Regions from separate parts of the Pseudoalteromonas sp. Bsw20308 genome, predicted to be linked through region 1. Evidence: predicted binding sites of a transcription regulator. Region 1 holds the regulator's gene; each other region holds the start of a gene.

Region 1 (5,901 bases):
CAAGTTGATGAACACTTAAATCACTCGTGTCGATCATATAGTCAGCGCGAGTCGTGAGAACATCGAGTAGTTCTTTTTCTTTTTTTATAGCTAAATCAAGAGGTAATGAGTCAACTGATAACGGGTGTAGACGGCGAGTCTCAGAAAAACGTTTAATTAATGTTTGATCCTCACTGTCTAGATAAAACAGAGTCGGTTTAGCAAAGCCAGGTAAGTATTCAAGGATATCGTTAAATTCATCTTGCTCTTTTGGTAAATTACGGACATCAATACTAACTGCAATTTTGTCGTAGTTATCAGATACACTTCTCACTAAAGAAGGTAGCAGATTAATTGGAATATTATCTACGCAATAATAACCTAAATCTTCAACTACGCGTAAAGCAACCGATTTTCCAGAACCGGAACGGCCACTTATGATAATTAATTCCATTTATCACCCATTATGTTAATTACGATTGTTCTACAATAACTTGATACAGTTCAGTATCTGATTTTGCGCTGCGTAACTGTTTACAAAAATCTTTATTATTTAGTTTATCAGCTATCGTTGCGAGCGTCTTTAAGTGCTGCTGGTTATCGCCATCAGGTACGATGAGAGCAACAAATATATCAACAGGGCGATTATCTATTGCATCAAAATTAATAGGTGTTTCGCTTACTAATACGAGTGCTAAAGGCTCTTCTGCACCGCTCATTCGCCCATGAGGGATTGCAATACCTCTTCCTATACCAGTGCTTCCCAGTTTTTCTCTATTCATTAAGGCGCTGAGAATATCTTGTTGAGAAAGATATGGGAGCTTGTCATGAGCAAGTTGACTGATGAACTCTAAAATTCTTTTTTTACTATTAAAAAGGACCGCAGCTCTGCTGCAGTCCTGGCATATAAGTGAACTTAATTTCATAATATTAGTGTCGAGCAAGCTTCTCTTTGTGTTTAATAACTTGGCGATCGAGCTTGTCAATCAGCGAGTCAATGGCGGCGTACATATCTTGATGTTCAGTAGAGGCAAATAACTCAGCTCCACTTACATGAATCGTTGCCTCAGCTTTTTGGTTTAATTTTTCTATATCAAGAATGACATGAACATTATTAATATGATCTGAGTGTCTTTCTAGCTTCGCAAATTTGGTATTTACATAATCTCTTAATGAATCAGTTACTTCTACGTGACGACCAGTTAAGTTTAGTTGCATAAGCATTACCCTCTTTGTTTAGCGTCTTAAATCAAACTTTTTCGCTGATTTGACGGTGGAATAGCTAGAGATTCGCGATATTTTGCGATTGTACGTCTCGCTACTTTTATTCCTTGCTCAGCTAATATATCTGCAATTTTACTATCACTCAATGGTTTTGCTGAGTTTTCTGCTGCGATTAATTTTTTAATGAGAGCGCGTATTGCTGTTGATGAGCATTCGCCTCCATTTTCAGTACTTACATGGCTTGAGAAAAAATATTTAAGCTCAAAAATACCGCGAGGTGTATGCATATATTTTTGAGTTGTTACGCGTGAAATAGTTGATTCGTGCATTTCTACCATTTCTGCTACATCATTTAAAACCATTGGTTTCATGGCTTCGGGGCCATGCTCAAAAAAACCTTGTTGTTGCTTAACAATACAATTAGTTACTTTTAATAGTGTATCGTTTCTACTTTCTAAACTTTTAATAAACCATTTAGCTTCTTGTAGATGCGAGCGAATAAACTGGCTATCACCACTTGATTTAACGGTGCGTGACATTGCTGCATATTGGCTGTTGACTCTGATTTTAGGCATGCTATCTGGGTTTAGTTCAACAACCCAGCGACCTTTTATTTTTTTCACCGATACATCAGGAATTACATACTCAGATTCTTCTCTAACTATAGTATCCGCCGGTTTTGGGCTAAGAGTATGTATTAAAGTCATTATTTCTTTAAGCTCTTCTTCTTTGAGCTTTGTTTTTTTCATTAATGTACGATAGTCGCGAGCAGCTAATAGATCAATGTGCTCGGTTAAAATCATTTTTGTTTCATTAATATAGGGTGTTTCTTTATCGTATTGGTTCAGCTGAATACATAAGCATTCTTGTAAACTACGTGCTGCAATACCAACAGGGTCAAACAATTGAATTCGTTTTAAAACAGCTTCTATTTCGTCAAGTTCAACTTCGTTGTCTTCTTCGTTCTCTTGATTAAAACTTTCTAAAATTTCTTCGCAGCTCAGCGTTAAAATACCCGAATCATCTACGGCTTCAACAATCGCAATCGCAATCGCTTCATCGGTAGGACTAAAGGGAGTCAGTTGTAGTTGCCACATTAGGTATTCATGGAGCGTTTCAGTTGAGGAGCCTTGGTATATAGATTCATCTTCAGGCATTGGTCCTGATGATGACGCTGGGGCTGCGCTCATATATTCATCCCAACTAACATCCATAGCCATTTCATCACTTAGCGTATCTTTAGCAAGTGCTTCACCACTGTCTTGCTCATATTCGCTCGGAACATCATCAGCATTTGCGCTAACAGTTACATCGTCGTTATCTGCTTTTTGCTCGTTTTTACCAGCAGAATCTTCGGCGTAATCTTGCTCTTCAACCTCTAATAGGGGGTTGCTGTCGAGTGCTTCTTGTATTTCTTGCTGGAGATCCAATGTACTGAGTTGCAGCAGGCGAATTGCTTGTTGCAGCTGTGGAGTCATTGTAAGTTGCTGGCCCATGCGCAGCTGTAATGATTGCCTCATGTATCTCTAACAATCCTTTTATGTTGTTATAATTAATACTAGCAGATGCTTAAAGACATGGCGTAAATGTTACAGCCTAAATTGTTCGCCTAAATAAACATCACGTACTGTTTTATCGTTTAATACGTGCTCTGGTGTACCAGAAGCAATTAACTCACCATGAGAAACTATGTAGGCTTTTTCGCAAACATCAAGAGTTTCTCTTACATTATGGTCGGTAATTAACACACCAATACCACGATTTTTAAGATGTTCTATTATTTTCTTTATATCTAACACTGAAATAGGGTCAACACCAGCAAAAGGCTCATCAAGCAATATAAATTTAGGATCAGCGGCTAGTGCTCGCGCTATTTCAACTCGGCGACGCTCGCCTCCTGATAATGCCATACCTTGGCTATCACGAATGTGCTGAATACTAAATTCATCTAATAAATTGTTAAGTGTGTCTTCTCTTGCTTGCTTATTTAGCTCTTTACGTGTTTCTAAAATAGCCATTAAATTTTGATAAACAGTAAGCTTTCTAAAAATTGATGATTCTTGGGGTAAGTAACCAATGCCTAATCTAGCACGACTATGCATAGGTAAAAGAGTAATATCGTTATCGTCGATAGAAATCTTGCCTTTATCACTAGGTACAAGGCCTACAATCATATAAAACGTTGTGGTTTTACCTGCACCATTAGGGCCAAGTAACCCGACTATGCTGCCAGCCTTTACTTCCAGACCTACATTTTTTACAACTTCACGGCCTTTATAACTTTTAGCTAATAGTTCTGCTTTTAATGTACTCATGGCTGACCTTTATCGTTTTTTTCTTTTTTAGTCTCAATAGGTACTAAAATAGTATGCACACGATCGGTTGAGTTTTCGTCTTTTTCAGCGCTAATTAATTGCTGTTGCATATCGTAAGTAATACTCTTGGCATTTATTTTTTGACCCGCTTGCGATACTTGTGCATCGCCAATAAGGGTTAAAAATCGTTTAGCTACATCATAACGAACTTCGTTTGCGCTGGCGCTCATTATAGTGCCATCAGTTTGTTTTTCTTCGAAATATGCAGGGCTACCAGTTGCAATTAGTAGCTGTTTATTATCGCCTAATTCATCACGTTTATGTACTTCTAAACGGTCGGCTGTAATACGGCGGTTGCCGTGAATAATCTCAACATTTTTTTCAAAAATTCCGACGTTTTCTTTTAATTGGCCTTCTTGTTTGTCGGCACTTATTGATATTTGATTCGCTGCAGGTTGAATCGCTTGTTCAGCAGCGCTAAGGTTGAAAGCTAGTATAAGTGTCGGAATAATAAGTATTTTTGAAATTTTATTGGTCATAATATATAGTTCGCGTATGGTTAATAAGTTTTATCACTTCAGTTTTTAAATCGGCTTCAAGGCCTTTACCGGTGATCTTTAAATTGGGTCCCGTAACAATAACGGGTTGCTCTGAACGCATCGTGAGTAGTTTTATATCTACTTGAATATTATCCGCATTAATCTTGTCTATCATTGCATTATCAGTAAGATTCTTGGCAACCACGTTACCTTCTAAAATTAATTGTTTTCCTTCATATAACGTTGCTTCGTCTGCATTTATTCGCCATGTTTGTTTTTCGTTATATAAGGTGAAAATGGGCTTTTCAAAAAAGGTAAAGCCTAACTGTTGATATAATTCCATTTTAGCAGCTGTAACTTTATGATTAATTTTACCATTTTCATCATAGGCCGTTTGTTTTAGCTCAATAGCAATATAATCAGGCTTAGCGATAACTTCAGCTTCAACCTGAGCTGTCATATTTGTTTGTGCAAAATAAGGGTACCAAAGCCAAACCATACAGCTGATGAATAAAACGCTTAAAATTATGCGCGCTGTATTCATGAACTAGTACCTTTGCTAGTAAGTGGTTTGTCGTTCTCTAGCATAAGTAAGTCGGTTAGTTCTCTCACTGCGCCAAAACCACCCAGCATCTGTGTCGTGTAATGTGATAAACGCTTGATTAGTGGGTGAGCATCGTTAACTGCAACGGCAAACCCGACTAATTCCATTACTGGCATATCGGGGCCATCATCACCAATGTAGGCAATTTGATCATCACTTAGGTGAAGCTTGTTTTTTAGCTCTTCGTAAGCAATAAGCTTGTTTTCTTGACCTTGATAAATATGTTGTACTGTTAAACTGGTCATACGTTGTTGCACTATCTGCGAATGGCGACCAGTAATAACAGCCACTTCAAAGCCACTGTTTATAAGCGCTTTAATGCCAAAACCATCTTTTGTATTAAATGCTTTGAGCTCTTCACCTTGATTGCCAAGATAAATTCGGCCATCAGAAAATACACCATCAATATCGCATATAAGTAGTTTTACTTTTTTAGCACGTGCTTTTGCATCAGCACTCAGCGGTTGATAGAGTTCTTCAAATTGCATTTATAATACTCCTGCTTTTAATAAGTCTTGCATATTTAGTGCGCCAATAGGCTGGTTTTGCTCATTAACAACAATCAAGCCATTTATACGTTTGTGTTCCATTATATTAAGCGCTTCAGCAGCTAAAATATCTTGTGTCGCTGTTGTGCATGACCTAGTCATAACAAGGTCTATTTGTGTTGTATGAATATCTAGTCTTTGCTCTAAAATACGGCGTAAATCACCGTCGGTAAATAATCCCACGAGCTGATTACTTTTATCAACAATGGCTGTCATACCAAGGCCTTTGGCTGACATTTCAATAAGTGCATCTTTTACGGTTTGTGAAACGCTAATAATAGGTGTATTTGCGCCGCTGTGCATAACATCTTTTAAGGTTAGTAATAATCGTTTGCCTAAACTGCCCCCAGGGTGAGAAAGCGCAAAATCATCGGCGGTAAAACCACGAGCTTCTAACAGAGCCACTGCCATCGCATCGCCCATAGCAAGAGTCGCTGTAGTGCTCGCCGTTGGTGCTAACCCTAAAGAGCATGCTTCTTTTTCTACTTTAATGCATACATGTACATTTGCATGTGTTGCCATGGTCGATTTAGTATTGCCTGTCATGGCGATTATTTTTGCGCCAAGGCGTTTTAAAACAGGGATAATATTTAAAACTTCACTCGTCTCACCTGAGTTTGAAATAAGCATGACAACATCGTTTTTGGTGATCATTCCTAAATCGCCATGGCTAGCTTCGCCTGGGTGTACAA
Region 2 (5,901 bases), 1.7 Mb from region 1:
TGATTGAGTGCCTCTTGCACGTTATTAAATAACGAATTTATGCCTGTAGATAAGCTATTTGCTTCCTCTGAAAATAAGGTATCAACCCTATTTGCCTCTGTTACAAACTGATCAAAAAATGATTTATTAGATGTATCTCTGTTTAGCTGTTCTTGAGCAAATTGGTTTAGCAAACGGTAGGTTTCACCCCTACCTACCTGATTATCTACCATGGTAGTAAATTCTGTGCGCTCGCGTACATAGCCTTCTGTATTTACATTGGCAATGTTTTTACTTGTCGTTTGCAGTAACTCAGAACTAGCTCTGACTCCTGAACTGGCAATACTCAATAAATCATACGACATGTTACTTTACTCCTTGGCGAATCGCGTTTGCTGCAATATCTTTTAATTCTGCACTATTGAGTACTTGTTTTATTTTGCTAGCGTAATTTGGATCGGTTGCATAACCCGCTTTTTGTAACGAATCTAAAAAGTCGCTTGGCTTTGCTGTATTTTGTAATGCTTCTTGGTAGCGTGGGTTTTGTGTCAAAAAATCAACAAAGTCATTTACACTTTCTTTTATTGAGTCGTACGCCCTAAAGTTTGCTTTCTTTTTGACCGCTGTACCTTGCTCAAATTCGAGTGTGACTTTACTGGCTTTTTCACCTTCCCAGCTTTTATCTGATTTAATATTAAATAAGTTATTTGAACTGTTACCATCACTTTTATTAATGATATGTTTACCCCAACCAGTCTCAAGCGCTGCTTGCGCAACCATTACAGCCGGGTTTAAACCAATTTTCTTTGCTGCCGTTTTAGCGTGTTCCCACACAGAGCTAACAAACTCTTCAGCCGATTCAAATACCGGAGTCTCTATTTTTGATTCTGTAATATCCATGTTCATGTTCGTACTTACAGGCTCTACTGATTTATTATTATTTTCATGAGGAAGCTCTGAGCCCACTCGCTTATCACTTAAAAAGTCCGCTGTTGTTCTCAAAACAGATCCGGGCATAAAATTTTTACCATCAGGGGATAACTGTTGAACGATTAAGTCTGCAAGGCCTAAAGAACCATTTGATGATAGTTCTGTCGATAATTGTTGATCGTGCATTTCTTCAAAGAACTTAACCCCACTGGAATTAAATGGGCTTTCTTTGTCCTCAAATGCTTCGTTTGCCTTGCGCATACTTTTAAGTAACATTTGAGTGAAAATTGCTTCAAATTGTGCAGCGGCTTTTTTTAGCGCAGCCTTTGATGCATCAGTCGATGAATCACCACTGGTTAAGGCTTCTTTACGAAGTGAATCTAAGTTGCCTAAATCAAAAAAGTTTTGCTTATCGAGATGATTTGTTTCCATCAGCTTTTTGACACAATAATGAGTAATGCAATTAAAATGCAAAAATTGAGCCAGTTGACTAACTTTAAATTAGATATATTGCGAGGGAATGATTTTGCCCTAGTAAAAATGTTACTAGGGCGTGTTTAAATACTAAATAACAACTAGTTGACCGTTTATTGCACCAGCCTCTTTTAGCGCTTCAAGAATAGCCATCAAATCACCTGGTGCAGCACCAACTTCATTGATTGCTCTGACTAAATCGTCCAAGCTAACACCAGGATTAAATACAAATGCACGTGAATCATCCTGATTCACATCAATGATACTTTGATTCGTAACGGCGGTTTCACCTTCACTTAATGCATTAGGCTGAGATACATTTTGTTGCTCGGTAATCGTCACAGTTAAACCACCATGAGTAATCGCGGCTGGCTGTAGTTTTACATTTTTCCCAATTACAATCGTCCCCGTACGAGAGTTAACAATAATTTTTGCTGCGTTATCCGCAGGGGTAAACTCTAAGTTTTCAAGTGTTGATAAATACGATACACGTTGTGATGCATCTCTTGGGGCAATAACACGAATAGATGCAGCATCAATAGCTTGTGCGCTATTGGGACCAACTAAGTCGTTTATCGTACTTTCTAAACGTTTCGCTGTTGTAAAATCTGGGCGATTTAAATTAAAAGTAATATAGTCGCTTTGCATAAATGGACTTTTAACGGCACGTTCAACAGTAGCACCATTGGGAATTCGACCGACGGTGGGTGTGTTTATAACAACCTTGCTGCCATCCAAACCCTCAGCTCCTAAGCCGCCAACAATAAGGCTACCTTGTGCTATAGCGTATACATTCCCATCAACACCTTTTAAAAATGTTTGAATTAAAGTACCACCGCGCAAACTACCGGCGCTGCCAATAGACGACACGGTAATATCAATTGTTTGTCCTGGTTTTCTGAACGCAGGTAACTCTGCATGCACAGCAACAGCAGCCACATTTTTAATTTTAGGGCTTAAATTAGCCGGCAGTGTAATACCAAAATTACTTAACATGCCCTTGAAACTCTGTTGGGTAAACTTACTTTGCTCGCCAGTCCCAGGTAAGCCAACAACTAACCCGTAACCCACTAATTGGTTAGAACGCACACCTTCAACCATAGAGATATCTTTAATACGCTCTGCATGTGCCGAAAATTGACATCCCAGCAAAACAATTAAACAAAAAAACTTAAATACATTCATATTGAATGTCCTCTAAAAAGGAAAGAGCGAGCTACTAAAAAAGCGCGTTAACCAACCAGCACTTTGTGCTTCTTGGGTTTGCCCTTTACCTGAATATTGAATCCGTGCATTAGCTATTCGGTTTGATTCAACCGTATTATCTGAGCCAACATCTTGCGGGCGCACCAACCCTTCTAAGCGAATAAACTCTTCGCCTGTATTAAGAGTTAACCATTTTTCACCTCGAATAACTAAGTTACCGTTTGGTAAAACACGCATCACATTAACCGATATATTGCCAAATAAACTATTTGATTGATTTGATTTAGAGTCACCAGAAAACGATGAATCACTGCCAATTCCAAATTGAATACTGTCGCCACCGATATTAACAGGAAGTCCCCCCAAACCAATTACAGGGTCAAGGCTCGTGTCAGATTGCTTATCTGTTTCTGTTTTTGCCGCTTTTGTAGCTTGGGTAGATTCTTGCAATTTAACCGTAATGATATCGCCGGTACGCAGAGCTTTTCTGTCCGCGTATAAATCGTTCGACACATTCGTGTTAAATAAAGAGCCTGTTGCTACAACAGGTTCTATATTTGGTTCTGGGTACATTGGCGCATAGTAAGGATCGTCTTGCACTATTTCACTATTTTGTGTTGATACACATCCACTTAAAAATAGAGTGCCTGCCGCAAATAACATAATATTACGCATATTCTGCCCCTAAACCTTATAGTTGCTGATTGATATAACTCATCATTTCGTCGACGGCTGAAATTACTTTTGAATTCATTTCATAAATACGTTGAGTTTCGATAAGATTTACCAGCTCTTCTGTGACATTTACGTTTGATGTTTCAAGTGAGCCTTGAATAATACTACCAAGCCCCTCAACCCCAGGGTTACCCTGCACCGGAGCACCACTTACAGCTGTTTCGGTATAAAGGTTTTGACCAATCGGCTCAAGACCCGATGGATTAATGAAGTCACTAATGGTGATCTGACCAATAACTACGTTATCGGCTTGACCTGCAACACGAACAGATACTTCTCCGTCTTGCGAAACAGTAATCGATTGAGCATCTTCGGGGACATTCATTTCTGGCTGAATAACATAACCAGCACCCGATGTAACAATTCGTCCATCACCATCGGTGGTAAACTGGCCATTGCGCGAATAGGCAATATTGCCATCTGGCTGCAGCACTTCAAAAAAACCTTCGCCGGAAATCATCCAATCTAGTGAGTTTTCGGTGGTTAACATGTTACCTTGCGTAAACTCTTTTTGGTTGGCTACAACTTTTGCACCCGCACCTAACATTAGGCCTGATGGCATTTCAGTGTCTTGCGATGAACGACCACCTGGCTGATTAATATTTTGATAAAGTAAATCTTCAAATATAGCGCGGCTTTTTTTGTAACCAACCGTACTGGCATTCGCTAAATTATTTGAAATAACCGAAATATCGGTTTGTTGAGCATCAAGCCCTGTTTTACTGATCCACAATGCAGGATTCATAATAGTGTCCTCATTTTAAAGTTAAACTATGCGCAACAGCTGATCTTGACGTTCGTCAATTTCTTCAGCTGTTTTCATCAGTTTGACTTGTAATTCAAATTGGCGTTGATGACTTATCATATCGACCATTTCATGAACGGGGTTTACATTCGACATTTCTAAGGTTCCACTCAATACTTTTACATTAGCGGAAGTATCAACAACTTGATTTGGTTTTGGTCTAAATAAGCCATCATTACCTTTTTCAAGTTGTGAATTATCAGCCTCAACGACCCTTAAGCGATCAACTTCTTCTAAAAAATTTGCTGGGGCGCCTTGCGGACGAACCTGAATAGCACCATCTTGACTAAATTCAACCTTTTCAATTGGTACAGGCAGTATAATTGGACCACCTTCGCCAATAACTTGACGTCCATGACTTGTTACCAGCATGCCTTCTGCTGTGATATTGAGCGTGCCTACTTTAGTGTAAGCTTCATTACCCGACGCATCTTGCACACTCAGCCATGCGTTATCGCTCATTGCGATATCTAAATCTCTGCCTGTTTCAACTATGCCACCCGATGTCATGTTTGAACCCGGACGTTCTTGCATCGAAAATACACGTGTTGGCAGCCCTTCACCAAACGCTTGCATAGAACGTGCTTGAGCAAAGTCTGATTTAAAGCCTGTCGTATTGGCATTCGCCAAATTATTGGCTTTAAGGGCAAGGCCCTGCAGGCTCTGTTTAGCACCTGAGGCCGCAATGTAGACCATTTTGTCCATAACATCGACTCACATTAAAAATCTCTAACTTAACAAATGCAAAATAGATGCCAGATTAGAGTTTACGTAACATTAGAGTGATGAAACAAACAATAGAAATGATAGCCACTTACTGTAACCATTGGTTTTGGTTTAGAGGCTAAAATAAAAAAGGCTGCAAAATGCAGCCTAAAATATTTAATTAAATTTAAATTATCGAATCTGCAAAATACTTTGCTGGATTGTTGAGTTAACTTCAAGCGCTCGCGAGTTAGCTTGGTAATTACGTTGAGCTGTGATTAAATCGACAAGCTCATTAGTTAAATTTGTATTTGATTGCTCAAGTGCTGATGAGTTAATACTACCAAATGTACCTGACCCTGCCTCACCTGCAACAGGCTCACCTGAGTCAATACTTTGCTTCCAACTTGTGTCGCCTATTTGTGATAAACCTTGCGAATTAGGAAAGCGAACCATAGCTATCTGGCCAAGGTATGTTGAATCACCGTTACTGTATGAAGCAACTAGTTTACCGTCGGTGCCAATATCAATTCCAGCTAAACGACCAACAGTCGAACCATCTTGATCAAGTGCTTTAACTTCAAAACCACTTGAATACTGTGTTGGTATACGTCCTGCCGTATTGTTTTCATCACGCCAATTAAGCTCAATACCTGTGCCTGGGAATGTAGCACCATTATCAAGCATTGTAGATAAACCAGTACCAGCACCAGCAGGTAGGTTTATCTCATCAAAAGTGGTTAGGTTTGTATTTGCTACTCCGCCTGTCGTTGCAGGTAAACCACTTGAATCAAAACCAAGAGTTGTGATCGGTGCATAAGGGGTCGTGGTTTGTTCTGCGCCCGAAGTTCCATCAACTACCTTTCCATCAAGTGTCGCATACACTTCCCAGCTATTATCTGCACCACCTGAAGCTGCGTCAGGTCCTTTTACAAAAAAGTATTGCAATATATGCGGCTCACCTAACGAGTCATAAACTGTCGTTGATGTAGATGAGTTATAAGTACCATTTGATGTAGGATCAAAATCTATACCCGGTGCATCAGCTGTCGCATCTAAATTGAACG
Region 3 (5,901 bases), 790 kb from region 1:
ATGGTGAACCAAATGGCACTGCAGGAAAGCCTATGTTAAATGTGCTGGTGGGTTCAGGCCTTGGCGAAATCACAGCTGTCGTCACACGTTACTTTGGCGGCATAAAATTAGGCACTGGCGGACTAGTACGTGCTTATGGTGGCTCACTAAACAATGCGTTAGTGAAGTTGCAAACAGTGCTTAAAGTTCCCAGTGTTGAAATTACAGGGAGTAGCGAGTACAGCATGCAAGGCGCGATTGAGCAGTTATTAAAAACAAAGTATCAAGTGCTTAATATTGATAAGCAATTTACTGCTAATATTGAATGGGTGATTACAATAGATAGCCGCGAAGCGCAGCAAGCAATCAAAGATATTTTTGATTTAAGTCACGGCGCAGTTGAGTTAACGATTAAAGAGTAATAACCTACACAAATTGCATGTAATGCATATTCACTCTATTTAATTTGGTTGATACTACTCAACCTGAATTTACTAATAATAAAAGCGATAAGCTAAATGCAATTTCGTACCATCATAAAAATTCTTGGCCAACTCGTTGCGCTGTTTAGTATTACCATGGTGCCCCCAGCACTGGTGTCTTTAATATATAAAGACGGTGGTGGTGTTCCTTTTGTTTTAGCATTTATCTTTAGTGTTGTTATTGGCATGATGGCTTATTACCCAAACCGTCATGAAAATGGTGACTTAAAAGCACGTGAAGGCTTTTTAATTGTTGTTTTGTTTTGGTTGGTACTTGGGGCATTTGCATCGTTACCGCTTATATTTTTACAAGAACCGAATTTATCGCTCGCTGATGCGGTATTTGAAGCATTTTCTGGCTTAACAACCACAGGCGCTACAGTGCTTACCGGTATTGAGTATTTACCCAAATCGGTGTTGTTTTATCGCCAGCAACTCCAGTGGTTTGGCGGTATGGGTATAATAGTACTCGCCGTCGCTATACTGCCTATGTTAGGCGTGGGTGGTATGCAGTTGTACCGCGCTGAAATTCCAGGCCCGGTAAAAGATTCAAAAATGACTCCACGGATTGCTGATACAGCTAAGCATCTTTGGTACATTTATGTGTCGCTTACGTTGACATGTATGCTCGCTTATTGGGCGGCAGGAATGAGCTGGTTTGATGCTATCTGCCATGCATTTTCTACAGTGGCGATAGGCGGCTTTTCTACTTATGACGCATCGATAGGTCACTTTGATAGCCCTGTCATTAACTTTATTTGTGTATTCTTTTTAATTATTGCTGCAATTAATTTTTCGCTACATTATGCCGCTGTATCGAGCCGAAACGTAAGAGTTTATTTACGTGACCCTGAATTTAAAGTTTTCCTATGCATTCAGCTTGCACTTGTAGTTATTTGTTTTACGGTGCTTTCGTCAAATGAAATATATGCTAATGGCGACGAAACCCTCGATCAGGCTTTATTCCAAGCAGTATCAATGAGTACAACGGCAGGTTTTGCTACTGATAACTTTTCAACATGGCCTTTGTTTTTACCTATTTTACTTATATTTTCGAGCTTTATTGGTGGCTGTGCAGGCTCTACCGGTGGTGGTATGAAGGTCGTTCGCGTATTTTTACTTTATTTGCAGGGCGTGCGTGAGCTTAATCGTTTGGTGCATCCTCGTGCTATATATTCAATTAAGTTGGGTCGAAAGGCGTTGCCAGATAAAGTGGTAGAAGCTGTGTGGGGCTTTTTCTCTGCTTATGCGCTGGTGTTTATTATTATTATGTTAGCGCTTATGGGCACGGGTATGGATAACATAACGGCGTTCTCTGCCACTGCTGCTTGTTTAAATAATTTAGGTCCAGGTTTGGGTGATGTAGCATCGCATTATGGCGCGATAACTGATGGCGCTAAATGGTTACTTACTATTGCGATGGTGTTTGGCCGGTTAGAAATATTTACTTTACTTGTGTTATTTACGCCAACGTTTTGGCGTGGATAAAGCCAACTGTTTTATTTAAAAAATACATTACAAGGGAGAGAATATGCCAATAAGCAATCTTAATAATATAATTATTGGCAGCTTGGTCGACCTAGAAATTTTAACGCCTACCAGTAGTAAACGCATTAAGACTGAGATGGTGGGATTACTTGATGATAAATTTATCATTTTAAATTATCCAAGCTCAAAACGCTTACCTGCGGCAAGTGATTATTTACGTGACGGTATAACCGTTGTCGTGAGGGCTTTAATAGAAGGCTGCGGTGGGAAAGTAATTGCGTTTCGTCAGAAAATTATGTCTATTTCTTCTCATCCGGCTCGGCTTATTTTTATAAACTTTCCTGAACAGGTTCAGTTATTTAGTTTGCGTTCGCAAACGCGTATCCCTACTTTATTACCTGCAAAGCTAAAACTAAGTGACGACAGAGTACTCGAAGGTGTTATTAAAGATATCTCATTAACGGGAGTTATGTTTGATGTTAGAGGTAATAAAGAGCTTGAAAGTATAAAAGATATGCAATGTACTATTATGCTAGATAGCAGTGCGCAAAATTTTGAAGGCGAAGTGTGTAGCGTTAAAGAGCATGATGCGGGGATCAGATGTGGTATTAAACTATTAGCCAGTGAAGATGAAATGAATACCTTTATGAAAGAGCACTTTATTGATCCCTCCATGCTCGAATTCGAAGTCGGTTAAAAGAGATTTCGCTATTTTGCAACAAAATAGCGATTGCCTGCTTTATAGATGAAAATTATTTGGTTATTATTTTTAATAATTAAATAAATAATATAAAACAGTAACTTAAAATAATAAAAGATTACCGTAATCTAATTTCATGTAATAAACCCAACCCAAATAAAGCTAAATTTTTGCTTTAAACCTCATCTAAAATATCTAAATTCATAATTTGTGGTTTTTTAATCTAAATTAACCTCTTGTTTTTATGGTCTATTTTGTTTTTTCATATCGCTGTGTTGCTAAAAAGCAACAGGAAAGCACTTGAAATTTATCCATATCACGATTTTATACTGTTAACCAAATGAAAAATAACAGCTTTTAAAAGTTGGCACCTAAGTTGTAATAGTCATGGTGTACTGAACTTAAGCGTGATTTAAAGTAAGACACCTTAATCGCACACACATAAATTTGAAGGATACATATTATGAAACGCATTAATAAAGCACTAGCACTTATTGCTATTGCATCTTCTTCAGCCGCTTTTGCTGCAACAGACTTTGATACACTTGATGTAGACGGCAGTGGCACAATTAGCCAAGCAGAAGCATCAGTAGATGCAAAGTTAATGAGCATGTTCTCAGAACTTGATACTGACCAAAATGGTGAGTTATCAAAAGAAGAATTTTCAGAAGCTTAATTAACAAGTATTTATCCTGAGTTGCCAAAGACAACCTAAGTAGGCAAGGAGCTTACGAAAGAGGGTAACAAGGAAGTGAAAAATTACGTTTAAGCTAAACGAAGCAACTTTTTTGATAGAACATTGAAGGATTAAACTATGAAACATTTAAATAAAGCACTGGCACTTATAGCTATAGCGTCTTCTTCAGTTGTATTTGCAGCATCAGACTTTAATAGCCTTGATATAGATGGTAGCGGCACAATTAGCCCAAGTGAAGCGGCAGTCGACACCGATTTAATGGCTGAATTTATCGAGCTAGATACCGACGGTAGCGGTGAGCTTTCTAAAGAAGAGTTCGCTAATTACTAGTTAACCAGAGTTCAGGTTAATTAATCTTTTTTCAGATTAAACATTTTTCACAGTCAGGGATCTTTGAAAAGGACTTCCTCTTTATTATTTAGGAAATTATTATGAAAACATTAAACACAACACTGGCCGTCATCATTTTAGCATCGTCGTCAGCTGCGTATGCCGCCGTTGATTTTGCCTCTTTTGATATCGATAGTGACGGGGTTATCACCAAGCAAGAAGCGCAAGTTAACGCGCAGTTAGTGAAATTATTTGATGACTTAGACACTGACGGGAATGGTGAGCTTTCTAAAGAAGAGTTTGCAAAAGTACAGTAACTCTAAAATGATAATTAACACGCGATTATCAACGATTAAAGCCGCCTTCGCCAGCGGCTTTTTATACGTCATAAGACTACAAAAATATAGCACTTACCTGAAATAGTTTTTCTACCACATTAATGTGTTTTTTATCGATTAAAAACATAATAACGTGATCGCCTGACATAATAATGGTGTCGTCATGAGCAATGAGTACGTCGTCATTTCGTACAATTGCCCCAATCGTTGTACCTGCAGGAAGTTTTATATCTGCAATAGCACGGCCAACCACCTTTGATGTATTCTCATCACCATGGGCTACCGCTTCAATCGCCTCTGCTGCACCTTTGCGTAATGAGTAGACGTTAACAATGTCGCCACGACGTACATGTGTTAGTAATGCCGAAATGGTGGCTTGTTGAGGAGATATGGCAATGTCTATTTCTCCCCCTTGTACTAAATCAACGTAAGCACCACGCTGAATAAGTACCATTGTTTTTTGTGCGCCCATACGTTTTGCAAGCATGGCTGACATAATATTTGCTTCATCGTCATTGGTTACGGCAATAAATACATCAACTTGATCAATATGCTCTTCTGAGAGTAATTCTTGATCTGATGCGTCACCACAAAATACAACTGTGTTATCTAGCATTTCTGAGAGTTGCTCAGCACGCTCTTTGCTACGCTCAATTAATTTAACTGTGTGGTTTTTTTCAAGTGAGCGGGCAAGGCCCGCGCCAATGTTACCGCCACCCGCTATCATGATTTTTTTGTAAGAACGTTCAAGTTTTTGTAGTTCGTTCATTACTGCGCGTATATGTTTTGTAGCGGCAATAAAAAATACTTCGTCATCGGCTTCAATGACCGTTGTACCTAGTGGTTTGATTGCTTTACCTTGGCGGTAAATAGCGGCAACACGGGTTTCTACATTAGGGATGTGTTCTTTAAGTGCAGACAATGCATAACCGACGAGTAAACCGCCATAATAGGCTTTCACTGCAACTAACGAGAGCATGCCATCGGCAAACTGCAATACCTGTAATGCGCCAGGGTAGTCGATTAAGCGACGAATGTACTTGGTCACGAGTGCTTCTGGGGCAATGTAATGATCGATTGGCAAGTCGTCGTTCTGAAAAAGTTTCTCGCGGTATTTTAAATATTGCTCTGAGCGAATACGGGCAATTTTAGTGGGCGTTTTAAAAATACTGTACGCCACTTGGCATGCAACCATGTTTACTTCATCTGAACTGGTTACTGCAATAACCATATCGGCGTCTTCAGCTCCAGCTTGACGTAATACATCAGGATGCGCACTGTGTCCTACTACACCTTGTAAGTCGTACTTATCTTGAAGTTCACGTAATCGGTTACCATCTATATCAACGACTGTAATTTCATTCTGTTCGCCTACTAAATTCTCAGCGAGTGTTGCGCCTACTTGGCCAGCACCGAGTATGATTATTTTCATTATTTACCCGTGTTATAAGTAGCAATTAAGAGCCATTTTTAAATTATAAAAATGGCTAATTTACAGTTCATTAATTTTAGATTTTTTTAACTAGCTTAGCGTAATAAAATCCATCGCTTTCGCCTGGCAGTAGCTGTAATCCTGGCATTGTAACGGTGTCTTTATCATGCAGAGGAATATGCTCTGCATCGTCATTATTAGCTAAAAACTTAGCTACTTGTTGCTGATTTTCTTGTGGAAGAACCGAGCATGTAGCGTATACCAATGTACCACCTGGTTTCAGAAGCGGCCAAATACTATTGAGTATATCGCCTTGAAGAGCGGCTAAGTCAACAATGTCAGATGCGCGACGAAGCCATTTTATATCTGGATGGCGACGGATTACACCAGTGGCCGAACAAGGCACATCAAGCAAAATACGATCAAATAATTTTTCGTCCCACCAAGTATGTGGT
Region 4 (5,901 bases), 1.7 Mb from region 1:
GTCTCTCTCGCTTTTTCAGGCAAATAGCGACTCACCATATTTAGCAGCACTTCAGGTGCAAATGGTTTAGCCATATAATCAATAGCACCTAAACGCATAGCTTCAACAGCATCATCAATCGTGGCATAGGCCGTCATCATCAATACAGGTAAATCGGGATAATTTAATTTAATACTTCGCAGTAAGTCCAAACCGCTCATGGTTCCCATTTGCACATCACTTACGACTAATGAAAATTGCTCTTTTTTAAGCAATAACATCGCTTGCTCTGCGCTATTAGCTGAAACGCATTCAATACCTGACATCTCCAGCGTATCAATTAAAGCTTCACGGAGCCCCGCATCATCTTCTACGACTAAAATAATATTACTCATAATGATTCCTCTAATTTAGATGTCGCGCGTATTGGCAACAGTAAACTAAAACAAGCTCCACCATGAGCATTGTTACTAACGTCAACACGTCCTTGATGCGCATTAACCACCGAACTTACAACAGCAAGCCCTAGACCAGTGCCTTGGCTTTTTGTAGTAAAAAAGGGTTCAAACATTTTATCAGCCTGACTTAAATCAATACCGGGACCATTATCGCTTACACTAATACGCACAAAGTCGTGATCTTGTAAATCAGTCGCGGCACTCAAATGCACTTTAGCCCCAGAACCAATCACTTGAATGCTATTGTGAATAAGGTTTTGAACAGCACTGGCTAGCGCTGTCTTATTCCCCACTATTACAATATCTGGTTCAGGAAGACTTACATCCAGCTCGCTTTCATTAAGTGCGACCATGGCATCAGCACCGGTTTTCACTTCTGTTAATAATTGCTGCATAGAGACTTGTTCAACGACTTGCTGCTCACCGCTTTTAGCAAATAACAGCATGTCATTAACCTGCGTTTCTAAATCTTTTAATCGTGACATCAATTTAGTTTGGAAATTATCGCGAGATGCTTCTGGCAAGCGCTTTGAGCCTAAGTTAGCAGCATAAAGCATTGCTGCAGATAGAGGCGTGCGTACTTGATGCGCAAGAGACGCCACCATTTTACCCAGCGCACTTAATCGCTGCATATGTGCAACACGTTTTTGTAAACGTCGCGTCTCAGTTAAGTCCGTCATTAAAATAAGTTGTCCCGGCTCTGGAGCCAAAGCGGTGATATCGAGCTTAATTAAACGCCCGTCTTTTAATGATACTTCGTGTCCATCATCTTGATGTGGTTTGAAAGACCGCTGAATAACATAAAACCACTTTTCACCTTCAAGTGGTTCACCAAGCATATCAATCGCAATTTGGTTCGCTTTAGCAACCATGCCTTTACCATCAAGTACAACAACACCAGTGGGCATTGTATCAACCAAGTGCGAAAGCCAACTTGCCTGCTTACGAAGATCACTTAGCTCACCAATGTACTCCTCTTGAAGTAAACATGGGTTATACTTATTTGCAGAAATAAACTGTGGTTTTAGCACGCTTGCAAGGGCCATAATCAAATCTCAAACTAATGTAGATACAGAGTTAAATGCACAATTTGTACCAAAGTTTATTTATATATTTATCATTAAGTTACATAAGAAAAACAAGCGACATAAAAATGACGCACGCTAAGGAATAATAATGAGTGAGCAAATAGAATGCCGTTGTCCATGGCTAGACACGACTAAACCTGACTACGTTACTTACCATGATGAAGAATGGGGGGTGCCACTTTATGATGACCAAAAACTATTCGAATTTATAACTCTTGAATCAGCACAGGCGGGTTTGAGTTGGTACACCATATTAAAAAAACGCCAAGGTTATAAAAAGGCATTTGCTAATTTTGATGTAAAAAAAGTAGCTGAATTTACATCAGATGACATTGAGCGTCTAATGTTAAATAAAGAGATTGTTCGTAACCGTTTAAAAATTGCAGCAACTGTTAATAACGCAAAATGTTTTATCGATATTCAAAAAGAGTTTGGTAGCTTTAGCAACTATCAATGGCAATTTGTGAGTAATAAGCCGCTTGTTAGTCACGTGAATAATATTGAGGACTACCCTGCTATAACTGAACAATCAACTGCATTTGCTAAAGACTTAAAAAAGCGAGGATTTAAGTTTTTAGGCCCAACAACAGTCTATGCACACATGCAAGCCTGCGGTATGGTTAACGATCACAGTAATGACTGTTTTAGAAAAGAAGAAATTATTAAGGCTTTTAGTGGTGAGTAAGCAGGTAAATAGGTAGGTAATTAAAAGCTTCGCTTTTCACGCGAGCAAGCTCAGCGTCTACGCCAAAGTTTTGATTTGAGGTTGCTTTGTAGACGCGCTGCTTACAGGCGTTCAAAAACGTAGTTTTTTGGATGGGTGTTTAAATAATTAAAAGCTTCGCTTTTCACGTGAGCAAGCTAGACGTCTACCACCAAAGTTTTTGAGGTTGTTTTGTAGACGCGCTGCTTGCAGGCGTTCAAAAACTAATCTCTTGAAAGGTTATACTTTTTCATTTTTTCAACTAGCGTGGTTCTGCGTACACCTAATATTTCTGCTGCGCGAGCCACAACGTAATCAAAGCGCTCTAACGCTTGCGTTATTAAGCTAATTTCAAGCTCGGCTAAGTAATCTTTAAGTTCAATACCATCATCGGGCAACAACCCACTTCCAACTTGGTTAAACTCTGCTTCAGGTTCGTTTTCGTAATCACTGAATCCTGTGCTAAATATATCGTTAAACGCGTCTTTTTCCATTAACTCTTCTGGGTACTCAGGCTCATATGCTTCTACCTCAATATAGCGGTATTTATTGGGTAAATCGGGAATATCGACTACCTTTTCAGGAAACATAATAACCATTCGTTCCACTAAATTAGCTAGCTCACGAATATTACCAGGCCACGCATGCTCCTTTAAGCTCTCAACTGCGCGTTCTGTAAACTTGGCGGTAGAACCAGTCTGGTCGTTAACACGGCGCATTAACTCTTTTAAAAGCAGCGGAATATCATCAGCACGTTCACTCAGCGATGGGTTCTCGATAGGAAATACATTCAAGCGATAGTACAAATCTTCACGAAAACTACCTTCCTCAATCATATTTTCTAAATTTCGGTGCGTTGCAGCAATAACACGTACATCAGCTTGAATCGCCTTTGTACCGCCAACTCGCTCGTAACTGCGTTCTTGTAATACGCGCAGCAACTTAACCTGCATTTGCAACGGCATATCACCTATTTCATCTAAAAACAGCGTACCACCTTGTGCAAGTTCAAAGCGTCCTTTACGAGCGGATATTGCTCCTGTAAATGCCCCTTTTTCATGGCCAAATAACTCACTTTCTAATAACTCCGCCGGAATAGCACCACAGTTAACAGGCACAAATGGCCCATTGTTACGCTTAGAAAGCAGGTGTACATTACGAGCAACGACTTCTTTACCGGTTCCTGACTCACCTAAAATTAAAACATTAGCGTCCGTTTTTGCCACTTGCTCAATTAAAAAGCGTACATCTTTTACTGCATCTGTTTCACCCACTAGCCCGTCAAAGGTTTTAAGGGGTTTGGTATGTTTATGTCCATTTGGTAACATTCGCTGATATTGCTGACAATCGTGAAGCAACTGTGTTGTTACTTCATGACTAAACGGTTCGCAAATGAGGCCAACCACATTAGCAATGCTTAGTAATGGTTTAAGGGTTTCGCCTATTAATAAAAAAGGTAAGGTTGGGTAGCGCTTAATTAAACCTTCGTGATCAAGAAACTGCAATGCACCTAAAATGATCATGCATTCTTTTTGTTGGTACTTTTCACACTCTTGTTCAAAATTTGTTTCATTTAACAATTGTACTGCTTCACCAATAAAAGTAAGCGATGCATTTAAACCTATTGCGCGATTGTTATTATTATCTAAAATCAAGATCATATTTAGCGAGCCGTACTTTCACTCATTTATTTAATTACCTAAATTGTAAGCCAGTTCGCCATGGATGCAAGCGATAGCGGCATTTTTTTGACATAAACGCCAAAAAACAGACAGCTAGTTAAAATAACAATACTTAAGAGTTAATCATTAAGTACCAATTATTAAAGTTGTGTCAAAATCATTTTTTTAAAATTATTTAATTCCTTAGCAAAGCTGACTTTCTTAGTAAATATAATCTAATATTAGCTTAAGTTGAAAGCGAACATGCCGATAAATAGATAAGTAAAAAATGCTTGGCATTATTATTGCTTTTATTTTTACATAATTTTTATCGTTTAAATCTAGGATTTCCCCATGGCTCATGTTTCAGTAAAAAAATACAGTCAAGTTCGTGTAAGTAATATTGCCGAAATGACCCCGTACGAACAAATAAATCTTATTTTCAGTAATATTATTGGTCGCTTAGCAGCTACAAAAGGATTTATTGAGCGAAAAGAGATTGAAAAAAAGGGCGAGAATATATCAGCCTGCGTTTTGTTATTCGGCGCGCTGCAAGATGCACTTAATTTAGAAGTAGAACAAGACCCTAGTATTTCTAACAACTTATTGGCACTTTACGATTATTGCCAACGCACATTAACCAAAGCCAATTTAAATAATGATGTTGACGCGGTATTAGAGGTGTCTAACATTGTAAAAGAAATAAAAGAAGGCTGGGATAATATTCCTGTTGATCAACGTGTTTCTGCGGTTTAGCTTATATTATGAATGCGAGTAATGCTTCAGAGCAGCTAACAACAAATCAAGCAGAACATATAAAAATACTGCTTAAGGAAATTGAATCGTTAGTAAACGATAATAATGCCGATGAAGCTCAACCCATTTTAAAAACCTTAAATACAGATTTAAAAAAATGGTGTGAAAGTAATAACAGCCCTAATGCAGAGCAATTACAGTCAATTCAAATTACAATTAATTCCATTTTAGCTAAAGCTAACATAGCTAAAAATGAATCATCTAAAGCAATTATTAAGTATAAAAAGTCAGGAAGGGCTATTAAGGCTTATAAAGCGACTTAGTGAGTAAATTGAATAACTTTATTCAATACTCTATATATTACACGTAATTTATACCAATCAGCTTAATTAAGTGAGCTATTTTGAGGAAAGAAAACCTTGTCGATAACTGGGCAAAAATTTCGTTATTTAGTTGTTCTATATCAGAAATTTTTAACACAGTTAGCGCCAAGTTTAAGCCCTCAAATTTATCGAGTTTTATTGCAGATTGGTATTAGCGCTGAAAATAGCTGCCCGAGATAGATTTATTGTCCAGAGTTTAGGTTAAATAGACCCCATATAAGCAGATTAGTATAAGTATTATCTCAGATAAATATTACACAATAAAAAACCGCTAAGTTTAAACTTAGCGGTTTTTTATTGATCACGTTTAGCAAAGCTTTTACTAAAGGATTAATTTGATTGTCTAACTACACCTGGCATATTTTCTAATTGAGCTTGAACATAACTACTGGTGTTATTAAGGCTTGCAACTAATAAATCCATTGCGTTATATTGAGCATATAGTCGAGACGATAACGATTCCATTTTACTTGTTAAACTCTCTCGCTGATCATCTAAATCATCTAGTTGATTTGTTTTACTATCGATTCTGTTTTGAATAATTCCGTCAGAATCTGTATAGAAACTCATTAACTCATCAAACGACTGTGCAAAACCACCATCATCATCGTTACTGCCAACAAAAAACTGCTGCACAGAACCTACATCTGCATTAATTTGGTCACTTAAGGTATCACTATCTAAACTAAGCACACCATATCGGTCTGTTGTTACACCTAGTTGTGAAAGTGACAGCGAATTACCTTCTACATTAACTGAATTTGTTATTGTATCTCTTAGTTTAGACATGACTCCACGTAATAAGGAATCTCCCGCCATTACACCTACGCCATCTTCGCCAGATGCACCTAAAGTGTTACTAAGTTCTAGCAA

The links. The regulator sigma-54, encoded in region 1, starts transcription at its own class of promoters, with help from an activator protein. The targets are predictions, from matches to a motif close to GTTGGCACGNNNNTNGNNT.
Region 2: the regulator sigma-54 is predicted to act here: its motif matches at 4,871-4,889, upstream of D172_RS13535 (flagellar basal body rod protein FlgF).
Region 3: the regulator sigma-54 is predicted to act here: its motif matches at 3,013-3,031, upstream of D172_RS00095 (EF-hand domain-containing protein).
Region 4: the regulator sigma-54 is predicted to act here: its motif matches at 4,182-4,200, upstream of fliS (flagellar export chaperone FliS).

What each region holds. Positions count from the first base shown of each region.
Region 1 covers NZ_CP013138.1:800,944-806,844, forward strand. Annotated here, with positions in the region: gene rapZ (RNase adapter RapZ) at 1-433, opposite strand, end outside; gene ptsN (PTS IIA-like nitrogen regulatory protein PtsN) at 453-905, opposite strand; gene hpf (ribosome hibernation promoting factor) at 910-1,197, opposite strand; gene D172_RS03410 (RNA polymerase factor sigma-54) at 1,224-2,723, opposite strand; gene lptB (LPS export ABC transporter ATP-binding protein) at 2,793-3,518, opposite strand; gene lptA (lipopolysaccharide transport periplasmic protein LptA) at 3,515-4,057, opposite strand; gene lptC (LPS export ABC transporter periplasmic protein LptC) at 4,047-4,601, opposite strand; gene kdsC (3-deoxy-manno-octulosonate-8-phosphatase KdsC) at 4,598-5,149, opposite strand; gene D172_RS03435 (KpsF/GutQ family sugar-phosphate isomerase) at 5,150-5,901, opposite strand, start outside.
Region 2 covers NZ_CP013138.1:3,062,025-3,067,925, forward strand. Annotated here, with positions in the region: gene flgK (flagellar hook-associated protein FlgK) at 1-344, opposite strand, end outside; gene flgJ (flagellar assembly peptidoglycan hydrolase FlgJ) at 346-1,341, opposite strand; gene D172_RS13520 (flagellar basal body P-ring protein FlgI) at 1,474-2,568, opposite strand; gene flgH (flagellar basal body L-ring protein FlgH) at 2,581-3,264, opposite strand; gene flgG (flagellar basal-body rod protein FlgG) at 3,281-4,069, opposite strand; gene D172_RS13535 (flagellar basal body rod protein FlgF) at 4,091-4,834, opposite strand; gene flgE (flagellar hook protein FlgE) at 5,027-5,901, opposite strand, start outside.
Region 3 covers NZ_CP013138.1:14,989-20,889, reverse strand. Annotated here, with positions in the region: gene D172_RS00110 (YigZ family protein) at 1-401, shown strand, start outside; gene D172_RS00105 (TrkH family potassium uptake protein) at 498-1,949, shown strand; gene D172_RS00100 (flagellar brake domain-containing protein) at 1,993-2,646, shown strand; gene D172_RS00095 (EF-hand domain-containing protein) at 3,113-3,325, shown strand; gene D172_RS00090 (calmodulin) at 3,464-3,676, shown strand; gene D172_RS00085 (calmodulin) at 3,778-3,993, shown strand; gene trkA (Trk system potassium transporter TrkA) at 4,070-5,446, opposite strand; gene rsmB (16S rRNA (cytosine(967)-C(5))-methyltransferase RsmB) at 5,523-5,901, opposite strand, start outside.
Region 4 covers NZ_CP013138.1:3,045,977-3,051,877, forward strand. Annotated here, with positions in the region: gene D172_RS13450 (sigma-54-dependent transcriptional regulator) at 1-374, opposite strand, end outside; gene D172_RS13455 (sensor histidine kinase) at 371-1,483, opposite strand; gene D172_RS13460 (DNA-3-methyladenine glycosylase I) at 1,614-2,210, shown strand; gene D172_RS13465 (sigma-54 dependent transcriptional regulator) at 2,453-3,889, opposite strand; gene fliS (flagellar export chaperone FliS) at 4,244-4,645, shown strand; gene D172_RS13475 (hypothetical protein) at 4,654-4,968, shown strand; gene fliD (flagellar filament capping protein FliD) at 5,359-5,901, opposite strand, start outside.